Regions from separate parts of the Pseudomonas sp. NyZ480 genome, predicted to be linked through region 2. Evidence: predicted binding sites of a transcription regulator. Region 2 holds the regulator's gene; each other region holds the start of a gene.

Region 1 (7,471 bases), 2.2 Mb from region 2:
GTGCTGGCCGCGGCAGGCACGTCGGTGGACAGCTTGTCGGCCGGCCACGACTGGATACCGCCATTGAGGTAGTGGTAGGCCTTGTGACCAATCACATCCAGCAGCCAGATGAAGCGGCCGGCCCAGCCGCCCCCTTCATCGTCGTAGACCACATAGACGGCATCGTCGCGATGGCCGAGTTCGCCGAACAGCTTCTCCAGGTCAGTCAGGGCTGGCAGCAGGCCTGGCGCTGGCGGCTGGCCGAGCTGGGTGCGCTTGCCCTCGACGAAGCGTGCCCCGGGGATATGCCCGCTGACATAGCGGTTGGCGCTGCTCAGGTCGACCAGGATCAGTTGCGGCGAATTCAGGCGTGGCAACAGGTCCTCGGGTTCGATCACCAGGGGCAATCCGGAAAAGTCAGTCATCCACGTTCTCCAGTGTGGAAAGAGGGGCGATTGTAGCGCAAGGCTCAGGCGTTGCGGGTGGCAAACACCGCCAGAGCACGCTCGATGCATTGCGCGGTCTTGCCGAAAGCTTGCACGCTGACATCGGCCAGTGGCTTGCCGCCCTGGTCGGCCACGGCCAGCATCAGCACCTGGTCGTTGACCGCCAGCGAACGCAGCAACACATGCTCGCTGCGAAAGAACGCGCGCAGGGGGGGAGGCAGCAGTGCTGAGAACTGGGCATGGTTTTCGGGTGTCAGGCGCAGCTGGCCGGCCTTGCTGACCAGCTTCTGCAACAGCCTGTTCTGAGCAACCGGCAAGGCGATCGCCGCCGCCTCCTTGGGCAGCCCGGCGGCTTGCTGGACGCGCAGCAGGTCGCTGGCCTTGTCCAGGGTCAACAGCAGGATGCGCTGCATGCCGCATGCCTGCAAGGCTTGGCGCGCCTGGTTGGACAAGTGCACGGCGTTGGTGAATGGGCTGGGTTGCGCGAGCATCTGCTCGCACAGCTTGCGCCAGGCGCCCAGGTCCTCGCGGGTAGGGGGCGGTGGTGCCAGCATGTCAGGGTGCGGGCGGCGCTGATGCCATGGCCAGATAAGGGCTTCGGCAGGGTGGAACAGGGCATGCCTGGCGTGGCGGCGGGCGCTGGCGGCCGCCTGTTGGTGAACCTGTTGCTGCACGTCTTCCAGCGAAGTCTGCAGGTAGAGCGCGGTCAGTAACTGCCAGCGCAGTAGGTGCGGATTGTCCCAGCCGACCTGGGCCGCCAGCGCGAGGTTGTTGGCCAGCAGCACGGTGTTGGCCGGTTGATTGAACCAGCGGCTCAGGGCGGGCGCTTCGTCCAGGCGATGCTGCTGGCTCAGCAGGTCCTGATCGCGGGCGATGCTCAGGATCTGGCTCAGTTGCTCACGTTCTTCCAGCAGCAGGCGATAGCCTTGTGTCACCCATTGCGACAGGCGCCAGTGCTCGGCCACGGCTTGGCACAGCGCCAGGATGCGCACGCCAAACAGTTCGGACTCGACCTCTGCGGCCTCTTCGCCTTTGTGGATAACACGCAGCTCCCAGGCATCGAGCAGCTTCGGGTAGGCCAAGGCCATGGGCCACAAGGGCGACAGGAACAGCAGGCTGCCCCAGTGGATCTCTTGCCACAGCCGCGCCAGGCGGCTGGCGAACAGGCCGTTGGCCTGCTGCGAGGCGTGCTGGCTGATCAGCAGGAATTGGCGCAGCACGGGCGGGATATCGTCATCGGGCAGCGCGGGCAGGCGCATCAGCAGTTCCCGGGTACGCCCCAGGCCCAGGCGATTGAGGGCGATTTCCAGGCTTTCGGCCGGTTCCGCCAGGCTGGCGTTGGCCGGGTGATTGGCCTCGCGCATCACTGACAGCACCAGGGCCGGGCTGTCCTGCATCAGTTCGGCAATGTCGCGCAGGGAGCGGCGGCTGTCGTTGATCGCCGATAATACTGTGTCATGGCTCTGCTTCGGCACCGGCAATCGGACACTGTCCAGCAGTTTGATCCACGCGTCTAATGTACGCGGAGCCTGAGTAGGTACCTTAGTTTCAATTGGCATTTTGACATCAGTCCGAACTGGCTTTTCGCATTGAGTGGCTATAGTCTGGCGCAGTTCTGCCGATAAGTAGAAGAAGAGTTTTAAGGCTCCCGTCCCTCATCCTGACCACGACTGCAAGTGCTTTGAACCTATGGCTAAAATTATCGGCATCATCGTCGTATTCGCGAGCGTGCTCGGCGGGTACGTGCTTTCCCACGGCAAGATCGCGGCACTGATCCAGCCGTTCGAAGTGCTGATCATCGGTGGGGCGGCCTTCGGCGCCTTCATGCAGGCCAACCCTGGTTACATGACCATGCATGTAATCAAGAAGTCGCTGAAGATGTTTGGCTCGCGTTTTACCCATACCTTCTACTTGGAGGTGCTGGGCCTGGTGTACGAAATCCTCAACAAGAGCCGTCGCGAAGGCATGATGGCCATCGAGAGCGATATCGAGGATGCAGCGGCCAGCCCGATCTTCGCAAAATACCCCGCAGTGCTTGGCGATGAGCGCATGACCGCGTTCATCTGCGACTACTTGCGCATCATGTCCACCGGCAACATGGCGCCCCACGAGCTGGAAGGGCTGTTCGACATGGAGCTGCTGAGCATGAAGGAAGAGCTCGAGCACCCATCCCATGCGGTCAACGGCATCGCCGACGGCATGCCCGGTTTCGGTATCGTCGCGGCGGTACTGGGTATCGTGGTGACCATGGCTTCGCTGGGTGATGGCGACCAGAAATCGATCGGTCTGCACGTGGGTGCGGCGCTGGTCGGTACCTTCTTCGGTATTCTGGCGGCCTATGGTTTCTTCGGTCCACTGGCCAAGTGCCTGGAGCACGATGCCAAGGAAGAACTCAACCTCTACGAGGCGATCAAGGCCTCGCTGGTGGCCTCGGCCTCTGGTATGCCGCCTTCGCTGGCCGTCGAGTTCGGTCGCAAGGTGCTGTATCCGAAGCATCGTCCGAGCTTTGCCGAATTGGAACAAGCGGTTCGCGGTCGCTGAGTCATGGAAAACAACCAGCCGATAATCATCAAGCGCGTCAAGCGCTACGGCGGCGGTCACCATGGCGGCGCCTGGAAGATCGCCTTCGCCGACTTCGCCACGGCGATGATGGCGTTCTTCCTGGTGTTGTGGTTGCTGTCTACCGCCACGCCCGAGCAGAAACTCGCCATCGCCGGTTATTTCAAGGACCCGATCGGATTCACCGAAAGCGGCACACCCTTCATCATCGACTTGGGTGGTTCGCCGCAGTTGGCTCCGGAAAAGACCATCAACCCGGAGCAAAAATCCGAGCCTACGCCTGATACCAGCATTCAGCTGAACGAAGACCAGGTGCAAACCATGGCCGAGCAGGTGGAGCGCGAGCGCCTCGAACTGCTGCTGCAGGAGTTGCAGAACAAAGTCGAGGAGAACCCGCAGCTGCAGAAGTTCAAGGACCAGATTCTCTTCGAGATCACCCAGGACGGCTTGCGTATCCAGATCATGGACGCCGAGAACCGCCCGATGTTCGACCTGGGCAGCGCACGCCTGCAGCCGTACTTCGAAGATATCCTGCTGGCCATGGCTGACACCATCAAGGCGGTGCCTAACAAGATCAGCATCAGCGGTCACACCGATGCCAAGCCTTATGCCGGTACCGGCGAGTTCGGCAACTGGGAGCTTTCGGCCAACCGAGCCAATGCGGCGCGCCGTGCACTTGTCGCAGGCGGCTACCCGGATGAGCAGGTGGCGCGGGTAGTAGGCTATGCCTCATCGTCGCTGTTCGATCGCAAGAACCCGTTCAACCCGGTCAACCGGCGTATCGACATCATCGTGCTGACGAAAAAGGCCCAGCGCACCATCGAGGGTGAGCAAGGTACACCGGAGACGCCGCCTGCCGAGACGCCCGCGCCCGCAGCGCCTGGAGCACCCGGAGCATCGGCGGCGCCGGCGCCGACCGAGGCACCGATGCAGCCGCGTGAGCTACGGCAGAAGCTGAACATCTTCGAAGACGGTGTGTTGAAGATGGACGAGGCCAAGGACCAGTAGCCGGTCAGGGCCGCTTTGCGGCCCATTGCCGAGGCTCAGTAACTGTCTTCGGGCAAACTGGCGATGATCGAGCGGTAGCTGTTCATCCGCTGCTGCTTGATGCGCCCATCCTCCAGCGCCTTGAGCAGTGCGCAACCCGGCTCGCGATCATGCTTGCAGTCGCGGAAGCGGCACGTCCCGAACAGGTCGCGAAACTCGATGAATCCATCCTCGACATCGTTGCGGCTGACGTGACCCAGGCCGAACTCACGGATCCCCGGTGAGTCGATCAGGTCGCCGCCGTTGGGGAAGTGGTACAGCCGTGCGGTAGTGGTGGTGTGGGTGCCTTGGCCCGACCACTCCGACAGATCGCCGACGCGGGTGCTGGCCTCGGGCAGCAGGCTGTTGACCAGCGAAGACTTGCCAACCCCGGATTGACCGACGAACACGCTGATGTGCTCGTTCAGCATCTGCTGCAGGCGTTGCATGCCATCGCCGTGATGCGCCGAAACCTCAAGCAGCGGGTAGCCCAGGTCGCGGTAGACCTCGAGCAGGGCATGCAGCGCCGGGCCGTTCTCTTCGTTGATGAGGTCGGCCTTGTTCAGCAGCAGCAGCGGGCGAATACCGGCGTGCTCGGCGGCCACCAGGTAGCGGTCGATCAGGTTGGGGTGCGGTTCGGGCGCCGGGGCGAAGACGATCACGATCAAGTCGACGTTGGCCGCCACCGGTTTGAGCTGGCCATGGTTGTTCGGTCGGCACAGCTCGGTACTGCGGGGCATCTGCGCGACGATCACGCCGATGCCTTGGTTGCCTGCACGCCAGACTACGCGGTCGCCGGTCACCAGCGCTGGCAGGTTGGCCCGCAGGTGGCAGCGAAACACCTGGCCGGCAACCTCGCCGTCCTGGGCCTCGACCTCGACTTGTACGCCGAAGTGGGCGATCACCAGGCCCAATTGCTCCGGCCCCAGGTCGCCGCCCTCCAGCTCCTGCAGGACATGCTGCTCGCGTTTGGCGGCGCGAGCGGCGCGCTCGTTCTGGATTTTTTCGATGCGCCAGTTCTGGCGGCGGTTGAGCTGGCGTTTGGCCATGAAGGTTCCGTGTTGGCGGTGCACAAAAGAAAACGGCACGCAGTTTAGCATGCCGGGCGACGGACCATTCTCGTTACCTTTGCGCTTCGAATGCATCGGTCAGCCCCGCTAGGCTACTATGACGGCCTATACGAGGAGCCCCTTTCATGCAGAACCCACAGAACCTGATCTGGATCGATCTGGAAATGACCGGCCTGGATCCGGACAACGACGTCATCATCGAGATGGCCACCATCGTTACCGACAGCGACCTGAACACCTTGGCCGAAGGCCCGGTGATCGCCATCCACCACAGTGACGAAGTGCTGGCGCGCATGGACGAATGGAACACTCGCACCCACGGTGCCTCGGGGCTGACCCAGCGCGTGCGCGAGAGCAGTATCAGCATGGCCGAGGCCGAGGCGCAGACCATCGCTTTCCTCGAACAGTGGGTGCCCAAAGGCAAGTCGCCGATCTGCGGCAACAGCATCTGTCAGGACCGCCGTTTCCTTTACCGGCACATGCGCGAGCTGGAAAACTACTTCCACTACCGCAACCTTGACGTCTCGACCCTCAAGGAGTTGGCCGCACGCTGGGCGCCTAACGTGCGCGACAGCTTCAAGAAGGGCGGAACCCATCTGGCGCTGGACGATATCCGCGAATCGATCGCCGAATTGCGCCACTATCGCGAGCACTTCATCAAGGTTTGAGCCGTGAGGGTGCAGATATTGTCTGCACGCCCTCTTTTGGTGCCCTTGGCAACTGGTTAGACTGCGCGCCTTTTTCGCAGGGACCTGCACCATGTTGTTGATGCTCTATCTCATTGCCATCACCGCAGAAGCCATGACCGGCGCCTTGTCCGCCGGTCGACGTGGCATGGACTGGTTTGGCGTGGTGCTGATCGCCTGCGTCACGGCCCTTGGGGGCGGCTCGGTGCGTGATGTCTTGCTCGGCCATTATCCGTTGACCTGGGTGAAACACCCGGAGTACCTGGTGCTGACCAGCTGCGCTGCGCTGCTGACGATTTTCATCGCGCCGATGATGCGTCGCCTGCGCTCGTTGTTCCTGGTGCTCGATGCGCTGGGGCTGGTGGCCTTTACCCTGATTGGCTGCATGACGGCGCTGGAGATGGGGCAGGGGATGCTGGTGGCCTCGATCAGCGGAGTGATCACCGGGGTGTTTGGCGGGATCTTGCGGGATATCTTCTGCAACGATATTCCGCTGGTGTTCCGTCGGGAGCTGTATGCCAGTGTGTCGTTCGCGGCGGCTTGGTTCTACCTGGGGTGCGTGCATTTCCAGGTGCCAGCGGAGCAGGCCATGCTACTGACCTTGTTCGGTGGGTTCCTGTTGCGCTTGCTGGCAATCAGGTTCCATTGGGAAATGCCCAAGTTTCACTATAACGACCAGCAGTAAGAGCGGGCTGCGACGGGCAGTAATGCCAGTGGTTCGAATGGGCCTGAGACCACGGTAGGCGCGAGCGTTGCTCGCGATACGCCCGCGCGGGCGGCGCTCGATCTCCCGCGCACTGAACGCTGCGAGACGACCCCGCCAGCTTCGACCTCCTCTACAGCGCTCCATGCCGCCCCAGCGCCCATTCCACGTGCTCGCGCACCAGCGCCGAAGGGTCGTCCCGGCGCGCCTTCAACGCTTCCAGCACCGGAATCGTCGTCGGCGCATTGCCCAACCCCACCGCCAGGTTGCGCAGCCAGCGCTCGTACCCGGCGCGGCGCAATGGCCCTCCTTCGGTCTTGCGCAGGAAGGTCCTCTCGTCCCACAGGAACATCTCGGCCAGTTCGCTGTTCTCCAGCCCGTGTCGAGGCATGAAGTCGTCCTCGCGGGTGTGGCTGGCGAATCGGTTCCACGGGCAGACGATCTGGCAGTCGTCGCAACCGAATACCCGGTTGCCGATCATCGCGCGCAGTTCCACCGGAATGGCACCCTTGAGCTCGATGGTCAGGTAGGAGATACAGCGCCTGGCATCCAGCACGTAGGGCCCCACGAACGCCTGGGTCGGACAGATGTCCAGGCATGCCTGGCAGCGTCCGCAGTGCTCGCTGGTGTGGGCTTCGTCCACCGGTAACGGCAGGTCGACGAACAGTTCGGCGAGGAAGAAGTAGCTTCCGGCTTTGCGGTTGAGCAGCAGGGTGTTCTTGCCAATCCAGCCAAGCCCGGCCTGTTCGGCAATGGCCTTTTCCAGCACCGGGGCACTGTCGACGAAGGCGCGATAGCCGAAGGGGCCGATCACCTCCTGGATGCGGTCGGCCAGATGCTGCACGCGCTTGCGCACCAGCTTGTGGTAGTCGCGGCCCAGGGCGTAGCGCGAGACGTAGGCTTTTTCCGGCTGGGCCAGGCGCTGGGCCATCTGGGTATCGCCGGGCAGGTAGTCCATGCGCAGCGACACCACCCGAAGGGTGCCAGGAATCAGCTGGTCGG
Region 2 (7,471 bases):
TTTCACGGCATCGAGCGAGTCGAGCAGTTGTTCGAATTCGGTGTCGGTGATATCGGCTTCGGCGACGGCCTGTTCGGCCACCGGCGCGGCTTCGACCACCGGCGCGGCGACCTCGGCCCCGGCCGGCTCGGCCAAGCGCGAGAGCGCCGCCAGCAGTTCAGACGTGGCTGGCGTGATCTCGCTGCGCTCGCGCACCTGGCCGAACATGCTGTTGACCGTGTCCAGGGCTTCCAGGACCACGTCCATCAGTTCCGCATCGACCCGGCGCTCACCTTTGCGCAGGATGTCGAACACGTTCTCCGCGATATGGCAGCACTCCACCAGCTCATTGAGCTGAAGGAAGCCGGCGCCCCCTTTTACAGTGTGAAAACCGCGAAAGATCGCATTGAGCAGGTCAGCATCGTCAGGCCGGCTTTCCAGCTCGACCAGTTGCTCGGACAGTTGCTCAAGAATTTCGCCGGCTTCTACCAGGAAATCCTGAAGGATTTCTTCATCGGCGCCGAAGCTCATTAAACGTGCTCCCTAAAAACCCAGACTGGACAGCAGATCATCGACATCGTCCTGACCGGACACGACGTCTTCACGCTTATCGGCATGAATCTGCGGACCTTCACCCCGGGTTGGATGTTTTTCTTGATCTTTTTCAGCGCGCAGCTGCTGGTGGTCATGTTCGATACCGGCAAAACGGTCGACCTGACTGGCCATCAGCACGAGCTTGAGCAGATTGCTTTCTACTTCGGTGACCAGTGCGGTTACCCGCTTGATCACCTGGCCGGTCAGGTCCTGATAGTCCTGAGCCAGCAAGATATCGTTGAGGTGGCCGGCGACCTTGCGGTTCCCGTCGGCGCTATGCGTCAGGAAACTGTCGACGCGCTTGACCAGCTCACGAAACTCCGGTGCTGCCACCTCGCGGCGCATGAACCGTTGCCAGTCAACGCTCAGGGCCTGGGCCTCGGCGGACAGCTCGTTGAGTACCGGCGTGCTCTGCTCCACCAGGTCCATGGTGCGGTTGGCCGCACCCTCGGTGAGTTTGACCACGTAGGACAGGCGCTCGGTGGCGTCGGTGATCTGCGAGACCTCCTCGGCCTGCGGCATGCGCGGGTCGATCTGGAAGCTGACGATCGCGCTGTGCAGCTCGCGGGTGAGCTTGCCGACTTCCTGATACAAGCCACGGTCGCGGGTCTGGTTCAGCTGATGGATCAGCTGCACCGCATCGCCGAAACGTCCCCGTTCCAGGCTCTCGACCAACTCCTCGGCATGTTTCTTCAGGGTCGATTCGAACTCGCCCAAAGACGTATGTGATGGTTCCATGGCGCCCCCCTTACGTGCCTCAGCCGTTAACGCGCTCGAAGATTTTCTCGATCTTTTCCTTGAGCACTTGGGCAGTGAAAGGCTTGACCACGTAGCCATTGACGCCGGCCTGGGCCGCTTCGATGATCTGGTCGCGCTTGGCTTCGGCGGTCACCATCAGCACCGGCATCCCCTTGAGGCGATCATGGGCGCGCACTTTGCGCAACAGGTCGATCCCGGACATGCCCGGCATGTTCCAGTCGGTCACCAGGAAATCGTAATGGCCACTTTCGAGCATCGGCAGCGCCGTGGTGCCGTCGTCGGCTTCATCGGTATTGGTGAAACCCAGATCACGCAACAGGTTCTTGATGATCCGCCGCATCGTCGAAAAGTCGTCAACGATGAGGATTTTCATGTCTTTGTTCAATTAGACCTCCAAGCAGTCTCAAACGCGCTCGGCCCCGAGCACGCATTCAATCAATTCGGTACAACGTGAAACGACTGCAACGACCCCAGGCTCAACGTGCCCGCCATTCCCCAAGACGACTGCGCAGGCGCGCCGCGCATTGGCTGTGCAGCTGGCTGACACGCGATTCGCTGACCCCAAGCACCTCACCGATTTCCTTGAGGTTCAGCTCTTCGTCGTAGTACAGCGCCAGCACCAGCCGCTCACGCTCCGGCAAGTTGGCGATCGCATCGGTCAGGGCAGCCTGGAAGCGTTCGTCCTCCAGATCGCGCGACGGCTCGATCTGGCCGCTGGCCCCATCCTCGTGCAACCCTTCGTGCTCGCCGTCCTGCAACAGGTCGTCGAAGCTGAACAGGCGACTGCCCAGGGTATCGTTCAAAATCCCGTAGTAATCATCGAGACTCAATTGAAGTTCGGCAGCAACTTCGTGATCTTTAGCGTCGCGACCTGTTCTGGCTTCAACAGACCGCATCGCGTCACTGACCATGCGCGTGTTTCGGTGCACGGAACGCGGCGCCCAATCGCCCTTGCGCACCTCGTCGAGCATCGCGCCACGGATTCGAATACCCGCATAGGTTTCGAAGCTTGCGCCCTTGCTGGCGTCGTATTTGTTGGCCACTTCCAGGAGGCCGATCATGCCGGCCTGGATCAGGTCCTCCACCTGGACATTGGCTGGCAGACGGGCCAGCAGGTGGTAGGCGATGCGTTTGACCAGTGGCGCATACCGCTCCACCAGTTCGTACTGGGCATCCTTGGACGCCCTGCTGTACATCTTGAAACCGCTCGCGTTCATAGGACCGGCCCTGCGCTGGTGGGCTGCACCAGACGCTCGACGAAGAATTCCAGGTGCCCGCGGGGGTTGGCCGGCAGCGGCCAGCTGTCGACCTTCTGCGCAATGGCCTTGAACGCCAGGGCGCACTTGGACCGCGGGAAGGCTTCATACACGGCGCGCTGTTTCTGAACTGCCTTGCGCACGCATTCGTCATACGGCACGGCGCCGACGTATTGTAGGGCGACGTCAAGGAAGCGATCGGTGACCTTGGTCAACTTGGCGAACAGATTGCGCCCTTCCTGCGGGCTCTGCGCCATGTTGGCCAGCACACGGAAACGGTTCATGCCGTAGTCACGGTTGAGCAGCTTGATCAGCGCGTAGGCGTCGGTGATCGAGGTCGGCTCGTCACACACCACCAGCAGCACTTCCTGGGCGGCGCGCACGAAGCTGACTACCGAGTCACCAATACCCGCAGCAGTGTCGATCACCAGCACGTCGAGGTTGTCGCCGATCTCGCTGAATGCCTGGATAAGCCCTGCATGCTGGGCAGGCGCCAGGTGCACCATGCTCTGCGTGCCTGAGGCCGCTGGCACGATCCGCACACCGCCTGGGCCTTGCAGCAGGACATCGCGCAGCTCGCAACGCCCCTCGATCACATCGGCCAGGGTGCGCTTGGGCGTCAGGCCCAGCAGTACGTCGACATTGGCAAGGCCCAGGTCGGCGTCCAGCAGCATGACCCGCCGACCAAGCTCAGCCAGCGCCAGGGACAGGTTCACTGAAACGTTAGTCTTGCCGACGCCACCTTTGCCACCGGTTACGGCGATCACCTGTACGGGATGCATGCTACCCATGTCTGTTGTTTACCTTGTCTCGCTTGGACCCAAACCCCACGGGAGGCAATTCTGCGGGCCCCTTGGTGTAGGTACTGTGCACACGCTGCATCATCAACCCGCTCGCCGAGGGTTGTGATAGAGATCAGCGAACATGTCGGCCATGGCCTCTTCGCTGGGCTCGTCCTGCAACTGCACACTGACCGCGCGGCTGACCAACTGGTGCGCGCGCGGCAGGTGCAGGTCGTCAGGAATGCGCGGGCCATCGGTAAGGTAGGCCACGGGCAGTTCATGACTGATGGCAAGGCTCAGCACATCACCGAGGCTGGCCGTTTCATCGAGTTTGGTCAGGATACAACCGGCCAGCCCGCAGCGCTTGTAGCTGTGGTAGGCGGCGGTCAGCACCTGCTTCTGGCTGGTGGTTGCCAATACCAGGTAGTTCTTGGCGGCAATGCCACGACCGGCCAGGGTTTCCAGTTGCATGCGCAGGGCCGGGTCGCTGGCTTGCAGGCCGGCGGTGTCGATCAACACCACGCGCTTGCGCAACAGCGGCTCCAGCGCCTGGGCCAGCGACTGGCCTGGATCGACGTAGGTCACCGGTACATTGAGGATACGACCCAAGGTCTTGAGCTGCTCCTGCGCGCCGATACGGAAGCTGTCCATGCTCACCAGCGCCAGGTTCTGCGGGCCGTACTTGAGCACGTAGCGGGCGGCCAGCTTGGCCAGGGTGGTGGTCTTGCCCATGCCGGCCGGGCCGACCATGGCGATGACACCGCCCTCCTCGATCGGCTCGACCTCGGGCACTTCGATCATCCGTGCCAAGTGCGCCAGCAGCATGCGCCAAGCCTGGCGCGGCTCTTCGATTTCGCCCGTCAGATCCAGCAGCTCGCGAGCGATCGGACCGGACAGGCCAATACGCTGCAGTCGACGCCAGAGGTTGGCCTGCTGCGGCTTGCTGCCCTGCAACTGGCTCCAGGCCAGCGAGCCAAGCTGCACTTCCAGCAGCTCGCGCAGCCCCGACAGCTCCGAGCGCATGGCATCGAACAAACGCGGGTCGACCGGCGCCGGCGCAGGTGCCGCGGCAGGGGCCGGCATGTCGACGTGAGGCTCGATCAAAGGCTCCGAGGCAGTCAACGACTGCCCGGCGAACAATTGGCGATTGCCTTCGGCTGTGTCATCACGGTTGTCCAGCTCAGCCTGGACGTTGGCAATGCGCGACTGGGTCTTGCGCAGCTCTTGCTCAAGCTCGGCATTGGGCACACGCGGAGCCAGGGCCGACAGTTTGTAGTCCAGCGCAGCCGTCAGTTCGACACCACCGGCAATACGGCGGTTACCGATGATGGCGGCATCGGAGCCAAGCTCATCCCGGACCAGCTTCATGGCCTGACGCATATCGGCGGCGAAAAAACGCTTAACTTGCATAACCCACTACCTCAGCCGTTAGGGCCCACAGTGGCAACGATGGTGACTTGCTTGTTATCCGGTATTTCCTGATACGCCAGAACATGCAAATTCGGTACAGCCAGACGACCGAAGCGCGACAGCATGGCTCGGATCGGGCCCGCTACCAGGAGGATGGCCGGCAGGCCTTGCATCTCTTGGCGCTGGGCAGCTTCGATCAACGAACGCTGCAGCTTTTCGGCCATGCTCGGTTCCAGAAGAACACCGTCTTCCTGACCTTGTCCGGCCCTTTGCAGACTATTGAGCAAAATCTGTTCCAACCTTGGCTCAAGGGTGATGACAGGCAGCTCGGACTCAACGCCGACAATGCTTTGCACGATGGCGCGACACAATCCGACGCGCACTGCAGCCACCAATGCGGCGGTATCTTGACTCTTGCTGGCATTGTTGGCGATGGCCTCGGCAATACTGCGAATGTCACGCACCGGCACCTGCTCGGAAAGTAATGCCTGCAGGACCTTGAGCAACCCCGACAAGGAAATGACACCCGGGACCAACTCCTCGGCAAGTTTAGGCGATGCCTTGGCCAACACCTGCAAGAGCTGCTGGACTTCCTCGTGGCCGATCAGCTCGTGGCAATGTTTCTGCAGGATCTGGTTGAGATGGGTGGCGACCACGGTACTGGCGTCCACCACGGTGTAGCCCAGCGACTGCGCCTGGGCACGCTGGCCGATGTCGATCCACACCGCTTCCAGGCCGAATGCCGGGTCACGTGCGGCGATACCATTGAGCGTCCCGAACACCTGACCGGGGTTGATGGCCAGTTCGCGGTCCGGGTAGATCTCGGCTTCGGCCAGGATCACCCCCATCAGCGTCAGGCGGTAGGCGCTGGGCTGCAGGTCCAGGTTGTCGCGAATATGCACGGTAGGCATGAGAAAGCCCAGGTCCTGGGAGAGCTTCTTGCGCACGCCCTTGATCCGCGCCAACAACTGGCCACCCTGGTTGCGGTCGACCAGCGGAATCAACCGATAGCCGACTTCCAGGCCGATCATGTCGATGGGCGTGACATCGTCCCAGCCCAGTTCCTTGGTCTCCAGTGCACGCTGCGGCGACGGCAGCAGGTCCTGTTGACGCTGCACCTCTTCCTGGGCCTTGATCTTGGCCTTCTGCTGCTTCTTCCACACCAGATAGGCACCCCCGCCTGCCAGCAGCCCGAGGCTGAGGAAGGCGATGTGCGGCATGCCCGGGACCAGGCCCATGACGATCATCAACGCACCGGAAACCGCCAGGGCCTTGGGCGAATCGAACATCTGCCGGTTGATCAACTTGCCCATGTCCTCGGAGCCCGAGGCACGGGTAACCATGATCGCCGCCGCCGTGGACAGCAGCAGTGATGGCAGCTGCGCCACCAAACCGTCACCGATGGTCAGCAGGGCGTACACCTTGCCGGCGTCGCCGAACGACATGCCATGCTGCAGCATACCGATCAGCATGCCGCCGATCAGGTTGATGAACAGGATCAGCAGACCGGCGATGGCGTCGCCGCGCACGAACTTGCTGGCACCGTCCATCGAGCCATAGAACTCGGCCTCCTGCGCCACCTCGGCGCGGCGCGCCTTGGCCTGGGCCTGGTCGATCAGGCCGGCGTTGAGGTCGGCGTCGATGGCCATCTGTTTGCCGGGCATCGCGTCCAGGGTAAAACGCGCGCTGACTTCGGAGATACGCCCGGCACCCTTGGTCACCACCACGAAGTTGATGATCATGAGGATGGCGAACACCACCGCACCGACCACATAGTTACCACCGATCACCACTTCGCCGAAGGCCTGGATCACCTTACCGGCAGCGCCATGTCCCTCCTGGCCGTGGAGCATGACCACCCGGGTGGAAGCGACGTTGAGCGCCAGGCGCAGCAGCGTGGCGACCAGCAGAATGGTGGGGAACGCGGCAAAGTCGAGCGGGCGCAGGGCGTAGACGCAGACCAGCAGCACGACGATCGACAATGCGATGTTGAAGGTGAAGAACACGTCGAGCAGGAACGGCGGGATCGGCAACATCATCATTGCCAACATCACCAGCAACAGCAGCGGCACGCCCAGGTTGCCCCGACCGAGACCGGCCAGGTTGTTGCGGGCGTTGCTGATTAACTGAGTGCGATCCACCGCGATTCCTCTTCAAGCAAAACTTTGACGCCCAAGGGGGCGCTTGGGCGTGGCTTTGCAAGAAGCTTTCCAACTTTGCGGGTTTTGCCTATGGCTCGGGGAATTCAGCGTTTTTAGGACCCAGCGCCGCCCGCGCGGTGCATCGCGGAGCACGGCGCCTAGAAACGCAGGGGCGGGACAGCGCTCGACCTCACTCCCAGTCCCATCACCAATCCCAGCTCAGCTATCGCGCCGCAGGTCCGGCGGAATCGGCAGGTCGTCCTTGAGCGGATCCGGCCGCTTGCCCTTGCCCGCACGGTACTGGCGGATCTGGAATACATAGGCCAACACCTGCGCGACCGCCAGGTACAACCCTGCAGGGATCTCCTGCTCAAGCTCGGTAGAGTAGTAAATGGCTCGGGCCAGAGCGGGCGACTCAAGGATCTGCACCTTGTGCTCGATACCGATCTCACGAATCTTCAAGGCAACGAAATCAGTGCCCTTGGCCACCAGCAAGGGCGCTACTCCACCCTTCTCGGGGTCGTACTGCAAGGCCACCGCATAGTGCGTC
Region 3 (7,471 bases), 880 kb from region 2:
GCGCCGACCGCCAGGGCGATGATCGCCCCCAGGCCGCGCTCCAGCCTACGCCGAGGCCTCTGGGCTGCCAGATGACCAAAATGAGGGTGAAGATGAAGACAGCAGCAGCAACCAGCATGGGAGCGACCTCGAAGTTCAGCAGCAAGCGCTGGCGCGCACGGGGCGGTCATTCATGTTCTGCAGGCGCGAGGTGTTGTCCTGCAGCCACGCGGCGTTGGCCTTGAGCGTAACCTGCAGCATCTCGTGCACCCAGGCGGGCAGTTGCGGGTTGAGGCGGTAATACACCCACTGGCCCTGGCGACGATCCAGCAACAGACCACTGCTGCGCAGTTGCGCCAGGTGGCGGCTGATCTTGGGTTGGCTGTCGCGCAAGGCGCACATCAGCTCGCAGACGCACAGCTCGCCGAGGCTGGCGATCAGCAAGGTGGCGCGGGCGCGGGTCTCATCGGACAGGCTTTTGAAAACCTCGGTGGGCGCGATCATGGGGGCTGCCTTTTACATATGGATAATCGAATATACGGATTTCCATATGCAAAGCACAACCCCCAAGGGCTATCAGAAGCGGAAGCGCTTCATCATGTCGTTCAAGCCAATCGACAGGCTGGCCAGCTCCTGGCTGGCGCTGCTGATCTGACTGGCGCCGTCGGAGGTTTGCAGCGACAGGTCACGGATGTTCAGCAGATTGCGATCGATCTCGCGCGCGACCTGCACCTGCTCTTCAGTGGCGCTGGCCACCACCAGGTTGCGCTCATGGATGGTGCTTGCGCCCGAGGTGATCTCATCCAGGGCCTGCCCGGCCAGCTCGGCCACTTCCAGGGTTTCGCGCACCTGCTGGCTGTTGCTCTGCATCGAGGTCACCACACGGGCGGTGCCATTGCGGATGGCGTTGACCATTTCTTCGATTTCCAGCGTCGAGCTTTGGGTACGCGCCGCCAGCGCCCGCACTTCGTCAGCCACCACCGCGAAACCACGCCCGGCCTCGCCCGCCCGCGCCGCCTCGATGGCAGCGTTGAGCGCCAGCAGGTTGGTTTGCCCGGCAATGGCCCCGATCACGTCCAGCACCTTGCCCACCTCCTGGGACTGTTCGGACAGCTCGCCGATCTGGCGGCAGGCCTCGCCGACATTTTCGTTCATCTTGTCGATCGAACTGATGACCTGCCCTACCCGCTCGCGGCCCAGGCGCGCGGCGTCTTCGGACTGGCGCGACACCTCGGAGGTGCTGACGGTGTTGTGCGCGACCTCCTCCGCCGCGGCGCTCATCTCGGTCACCGCCGTGGCCGCCAGCTGGATCTCGTCGCTTTGGCGATTGAGGTCGCTGGACGTCTGCCGGGTGATGGCCGACATCTGCTCACTGGCCGCCGCCAGTTGCTGGGACGAGTCGGCGATCAGACGCAGGGCATCCTTGAGGCTGTCCTGCATCGCCGCCAGCGCCGTCATCAATTGCGTCGCTTCGTCACGGCCATCGGTGCGCACCACCCGGGCCAGGTTGCCACCGGCGATGCCCTGGGCCACGTCGATGGCCTCGCGCAGCGGGCTGACGATGCTGCGGGTCAGCAGCCAGGCCAGGCCAACCGTGAGCACCACCACCAACCCCAGAATCGAGTAGGTGAGGTACAGCGCGCGCTGGTATTCGGCGCTGGCATCGGCGGTGTAGCGCGCAGCGACATCGCGGCTGGATTTCACCAGCGTGTCGTAGAGCTCGCCGATACGGTTGGAAATGTCCTGCATCTCACCGCTGAGCATGGCCTGCATCTGCGGTACCTGGTTCTGGTCGGACAGCAGTTTGTACTGGTCGATGAGCACACGGTACTTGCCGATCAGTTGCTGCATTTCCACGAAAGCAGGTTGCGCCGAGGGCGGCGCCACGGCGCCGAAGTCCTTCATCCCGGCGTCCAGCAGCCCCTTCAACTCCTCCAGCCGCGCCAGCGTCGGCGCCAACTGCGCCGGGGCACGGGCCAGGGTCATGCGCATGGTGATGACCCGCAGGCCCAGCATGTGGCTGCGGATCTCGCCCAGGTAGCGCGTGCCGGCGTTGGTGACCTGCTCGGTGTACACCACCGCTTCGCGCATGGAAGAGATTTTGTTGATGGAGAACAGGCCCAGGAAGACCACCAACACGGCGATCAGGCTGAAACTCAGGTAGGAGCGAGTGGCGATGTTGAGACTGCGTACGGACATGGCAGGTTACCGGAGGCTGGTGGACTGCTCGTACGATCGGCAGGAAGCGCGCAGTGTTTACCTCGGGTTGGTGGGCTTTGTGCGGTGATCGAACACAATTATCGGGCGGGGGCGCTGGTGGGGTGAGGCGGCGCGCAATGGGGCTTGGGCACATGCTGGCTTCGGTCGGTGTCGCCTGGGTTTGGCCGAGCCAGCATGGTGGTGGTTTTTACTCGGTTGGAGGGTGTGTGCCGGTGTCGCTCTGCTGGAGGACTTTTCCGCATTGCTCACTGGCCAGGCGGCTGATGATCCGGATGGCCTGGTGGATGCCAGCGGTGTTGCGGAAACTCAGGCGTGGGTTGTGTTCGCATTCCAGCATTTCGTCGTGCTGGACCAGCGCTTCGCCGAGGAGTTCGAGGGTCCAGGCGTAGCTTTGCAGGTTGGAGAGGCGTTCTTGGTCAGTCATGGGGCACCTGCTTGGGTGCGGGGGTGGTTTGGGTGTGGATGGGGTAGAAGGTTGGAGGGGTGTGGGCCGGTTTGGGGCGGCGGCGGAGAGCGGATGCGAGGATCCTTATCGGATTTTTGGTGGGCATGCATGAGACTCCAAGTTTTGGTTGGAGCTACCACGATCCTTCCTACGGGATTGGGTGGCAGCTGTGTATGGGGTAGGAATACCGGGGAACTTGGGAAACCCGGCCAGGCCGAAGCCTGCCCACACACAGCCGCCATTACAGAGCACGGCAGGCACAAAAAAAGCGCCAGCTGTGGTGCAGGGGGCGCCTAGTGCGTGCGCCAAGTTTACCAACGGGTTCCTACGCCCGGTCACGGAATTTGCCGCGACTTAGGAAATTTATCCTTGCGGCTTGGATGGGACAAGGTTTAAAGCTGTAGGAAACGTCTCTGATTTTTAGAGGAAAGGCGTCGATAGTGCTGGATTGTGCGGAAAATGGTGATTTTGTCGTTTGGCGGTGGGGCCGAAGGCGAGCAAATCTGTAATGGACTAACTGTGGCGGAGACAGGAATCGTATCGATACCTAACCATATGATTTTTAACAATACTTTCAACAAAACCCCTCCCCGCTACCTCTAAAATTACCTCAAGGCGCCTCCTCGATAGGTCTGTAACCAAGATGGGACGGAGGGCATAAAGCATCAGTGGGATTACTCCATGCCTGCGGCAAACAGCGCAACGGCGGCCAGTGAACAGCTACAGTTTGCCTCTGCCGCTCACCATCAGTGCCCCCTTTCGTCAACAAAGTGCATTTGTTGCCCGCCGACAGCGGGGCTAGTCCTCATCGTCGAATACATTCGTCCGCCCAGGGTAGTAGTCAACTGTCAGTGATTCAGTCACCTCTACCACAGCCATGGTGTGCCTAAACCGCGAGGAGCGATCGCCGAATCCAGGCTCAAACTGACGAAGTACTATCAAGATGAGCAAGTGCGCGCTGTTCGCGGTTAGGTACTTTTGGACCAAGTCCGACCGGCAACGTAGTTGAGTACCACTGGACCGGTTTTCTTCGTAACGGTCGGCTTGCTGGCTCCAAGTTTCAGAATGCACAACGACAGCACCAGACGGATCAACCCACCGACGTCCGAGGGCGTCTGCCATCGCGATGTGCGCGAAAGCATTTACATGGCTGGCAAGTCTCAACCGCAAAGCTGCCTGGGCTACGCCCAATGAATCGGATGCATCTAGCCCCTCATCGAGCTCAGCATCGACGACCCAAGGCATGAAGGGCAGATGCGATTGCGCGGCCTCAGAATCCGCATCCTCATACTCGTCCAACCGAGGAATATAGGCTTGGAACGGCTCTTGGCGGGCGAGATCAGATGCGACCAGAGTGCTTTCCTTGGCCGAGACCAAAGCAGATCGGATGTGGACGTCGACTCCGTCGATAGACTTCCACTCGCCATCAACGACTAACCAATCGCCCAGCTCGCCGCTGATCCCCAGTAGAGATTGCAGCGTGCTCGGCGCTCCAGTTAGGCCAACTGTACCCTCGTTAACTTCCCGTAGATTGATGCGGGTGGCCAGAGGTCTCCGATCCGTGACGTCGGCCAACCAAAGCCCATCTTTACGAGTCAACATTCGCCGATTCAACCACTCCTCCCACGGGTCACCCTCGTCATAGGGGCCCTGAACCACTGGGAGTTTGGAGAGAAACTCACCGGCTACCGCATGTAAGGCATGCCAACACAACTGCTCACCATAGGTATGATGATCAGGGGAGAAACCGCGATGACCTCCACGGCGGTACACAGCGCGCCCGCCCTGATCCGACATATGAGTGATTTCAGAATCATGCTGTCTTACCCATTGGTTTATTGCATCCCCTGTGGACCAATATGCTTGGCCGAAGACCTCACCTAGCTGGCTGACTTCATACTTTCCAAAGTCATAATCAAGATGTAATGACTTCAATGGCTTCGACACGCCCTCGGGCCTACCTTTGTAAAACGAGCCACCAAGATGCTTGCTCGACTTAGCCATTGGATAGGTCGAGTGATTCACACGTTCAAGCTCGGTTACTACCTCTTGCTCCAACGTGAGGTGACCACCGCGGCTGCACGTGAGCAGTGCTTGCGCCGAGAAATGCTTGAAAAGCACATGAGGGTTTGTTGCATCCAGGGCAATTCGCTTGATAAGGGTCTGGTGTTTACAGACCGCTGCTGGATTATCAACGGCAATTCGCGCCAATGCGATCAGGAGCCAAAGCTTCGCATGAAGATGGAAGAACGGCATTTCCGCAGCTTGAAAACACCCCGCATCGGTCGCGTCAATCTTCATCACAACCTTGTCCAAAATATCTGCCCGGCCAAGTCGTACAGCAACCCTGAGGCTATGCGCGGCCATCCAACGTCTCTCAGCCTGAGGCGCACCAAGCGCGAACCAGAAAAGACCGGCAGCCGCCTCCGCTTGATCACCGGGCGGGTAGAGATTGGATTGCCACGGGCCGTCCACTACCGAAGACGCCAACTTGGCTGCTCCAGCGTTTAATAACCGATGGATGGCCGCTTGACCGACACCCTCTGCAGCCGACGCATTAACGGTAGTCCCCAGGCTCAACCAAACGGATGCCGGCACATCGAAATTGGGCCGGGAAAACTCCTTGATCAATGCCAAGGTGAGCGTGTGACGGTCCACGCCTGAAACCGCCGAAAGCTCATTGATGTCCGAGGTGTTTAGATAACCAAATGAAACAAACTCATCCGCGCACTGCCGGATAATGATTTCGGCGCAGTCGTATAGCGTGCTGGCAAGAGCATTGGATGCTTGCGACCAAGCACTTTTGCAGGAACTCAGAACGCGAAGCTTCTCATGGAGCTTCAGTTGCTCCTGACGAGCAATCATGGTGACGTATTGTGACCACTTGCCATAGGGAATTTTCGCCTGAACTTGCTCGAAAAAGTCGCGTTGCGCCCCCCATCCCCAACCATTTAGCTCATGGAGTTTCTCTAGAGCATCTGCAAGGGAGAGCTCTTCCACAGGGTCTGTTTCGAGGACAAGTGACGCAAGCAACGATTCGGCAGCAACTTGCTCTTGATGGCGTCGCTCGACATCGGCGAGAAGGGGTGAACCTCTCCAGTTATTCAGGTCGTTGTATTCGCGTGTAGAGACTTCAATCCGCTCAGCCAGTGAGGTCAAGTACTCGTACTCGCCGGACATCTCATCGAAGGCGGACTTTGCCAGGCCTGCCAAGGCACGAGGTACCGCGGCGCCAAATCCGTGAGGATTGTTTTGCTGGTACTGGGTGATCAACTCCTCTGTGACCCCCTCCAGCCGCCCCACTTGCCGACGCTCTGCCGTGAAGTTCCTGGCACACCAACTGGATCACTGGTTAACAATCACCCGTGCATTTGCCGCCTGCTTCGGTCACCCGCTTGAAAGTGGGCTTTGCTTGACTCCCCTACTCGACCTCTGGCCAGAGCTGCTCCGCTGCAACGACTACCAATCCGGTGGCACTGATGCTCAACGACAACGACTATTGGTGGCCGACCGGCTTCTGACGTTGGCGTTCGAAGCAGCACCTTCTCTAGAGCACGCTGAGGTTGTCAACTACCTGGAGGCAGTACAAGCCCGGGGAGTTTCCGATATTCCGCATCTGATCAGCATCGTTAGTGTGCTGGCCGTCCGGCCCGAGTTTCAAGCTCTGGCCGGGGCTACAGCCAACATCGCCAAAAAGGCCATCGAACGAGAAGATGAGGTCAAGCAGCGAGCAGCGTTGTTCGCCGACTTAGCGCGAGCGGTATCGCCAGCCAGCCAGCAGGAAGCTGTTGTCTACTTTCATCGGGGCTTGGAGCAGATGGATGCCGTCGGCTCTGGCGACTATCAGTTCGTGAATGAGTTGATGCAGTTTGCAGCCTCCCTGCATGGCGAGGAGCTATCGGATGAGGACAGTCATACGCTTTCGAACATTTGCGAATTGAATCTCGGTGAGGAGGAAAACAAGTTCAATTGGGGCCTGTATGGCATGGCGATGGCTAGAGTCTCGGGCGTGAAAGGGTTGGCTAAGCTTGCGCGGTGGGAGGATCGCGGTAGGGTCACACTTGATTACACACTCCTCCCGTATGTCAGGGCGTTGATCCATTTAGAGAAGATCGATCCAGCGGCTGCCGTGGCAATCCTTCGCACTGCTAATCCGGCAGAGCTCTATGTGTGCGGTACTGAGCAATTGATTGAGACCCTAGAGCTTTTCGTATCGGCTGAGATGCCCTTCTCATGGCTATCATTCGCGAGCTTCTCTTTAGCCTTCGTCTCGAGCTCAGCCTTCAAAGCTGTAATGAGCTCCAGCCCTTGTAGTTCCGCAGGCATATGCAAGATTAGATCAGCCAGTTCTTGGGGGAGCAGATGTCGCTCAAGGAGGTTTACCTCCTCGGCGGCGCAGAGCAGCGCCTGCTTTGCCAGAAATGAATAGACCTCTCCAGACCAGTAATCGCTCATGTATACGTACAACGAAGGAGCAGATACTGGCGTGGCGACCAGGATGCCGCGGGCCTCTGTTTTCATTCCCTGCATCAAGGCTATTGATGCTGCTCGTAACAACCCACGGATGATCCGCGGATGTTTGTAGCCATGGTCCTTCTCTCCCACCCGCACCTGTCCGGCTTTTTCGCAAGCCTCCGCGAGCCTGGTGATCAGGACTTTTTGCAGGGATTGATCTCCTTCAACAAAAGGAATCAGAGCTGTCAGAGCTCCCGAACCCAACAACTCCGATTTCAAGAAAGCTTCTACCGCGCAGCTTTGGAGGCTCCCCAAATCAGCGCCCAGGCGTAGGAGGGGTACTAGAGTTTCGGCCACCTCAAAGGCATACCA

The links. Region 2 encodes FliA, which starts transcription of late flagellar genes. Its sites were predicted from a motif close to CTAAAGTTTNNNNNNNNNNNGCCGNTAA; they were not measured.
Region 1: motA (flagellar motor stator protein MotA) is a predicted target of FliA. The motif match lies at 2,023-2,050, and genes of this name have one in related genera.
Region 3: P3R38_RS21395 (methyl-accepting chemotaxis protein) is a predicted target of FliA. The motif match lies at 2,212-2,239, and genes of this name have one in related genera.

The regions. Positions count from the first base shown of each region.
Region 1 is NZ_CP120626.1:579,152-586,622, forward strand. It holds gene P3R38_RS02540 (rhodanese-like domain-containing protein) at 1-404, opposite strand, end outside; gene P3R38_RS02545 (HDOD domain-containing protein) at 449-1,984, opposite strand; gene motA (flagellar motor stator protein MotA) at 2,115-2,966, shown strand; gene motB (flagellar motor protein MotB) at 2,970-3,992, shown strand; gene rsgA (small ribosomal subunit biogenesis GTPase RsgA) at 4,028-5,059, opposite strand; gene orn (oligoribonuclease) at 5,206-5,748, shown strand; gene P3R38_RS02570 (trimeric intracellular cation channel family protein) at 5,840-6,451, shown strand; gene queG (tRNA epoxyqueuosine(34) reductase QueG) at 6,603-7,471, opposite strand, start outside.
Region 2 is NZ_CP120626.1:3,790,442-3,797,912, forward strand. It holds gene P3R38_RS17345 (chemotaxis protein CheA) at 1-510, opposite strand, end outside; gene P3R38_RS17350 (protein phosphatase CheZ) at 523-1,311, opposite strand; gene P3R38_RS17355 (chemotaxis response regulator CheY) at 1,331-1,705, opposite strand; gene fliA (RNA polymerase sigma factor FliA) at 1,809-2,549, opposite strand; gene fleN (flagellar synthesis regulator FleN) at 2,546-3,379, opposite strand; gene flhF (flagellar biosynthesis protein FlhF) at 3,473-4,780, opposite strand; gene flhA (flagellar biosynthesis protein FlhA) at 4,792-6,921, opposite strand; gene flhB (flagellar biosynthesis protein FlhB) at 7,141-7,471, opposite strand, start outside.
Region 3 is NZ_CP120626.1:4,665,658-4,673,128, forward strand. It holds partial or broken gene P3R38_RS21385 (arsenic transporter) at 1-118, opposite strand, end outside; gene P3R38_RS21390 (metalloregulator ArsR/SmtB family transcription factor) at 136-483, opposite strand; gene P3R38_RS21395 (methyl-accepting chemotaxis protein) at 556-2,178, opposite strand; gene P3R38_RS21400 (hypothetical protein) at 2,387-2,623, opposite strand; gene P3R38_RS21405 (hypothetical protein) at 3,443-5,917, opposite strand; gene P3R38_RS21410 (hypothetical protein) at 6,809-7,471, opposite strand, start outside.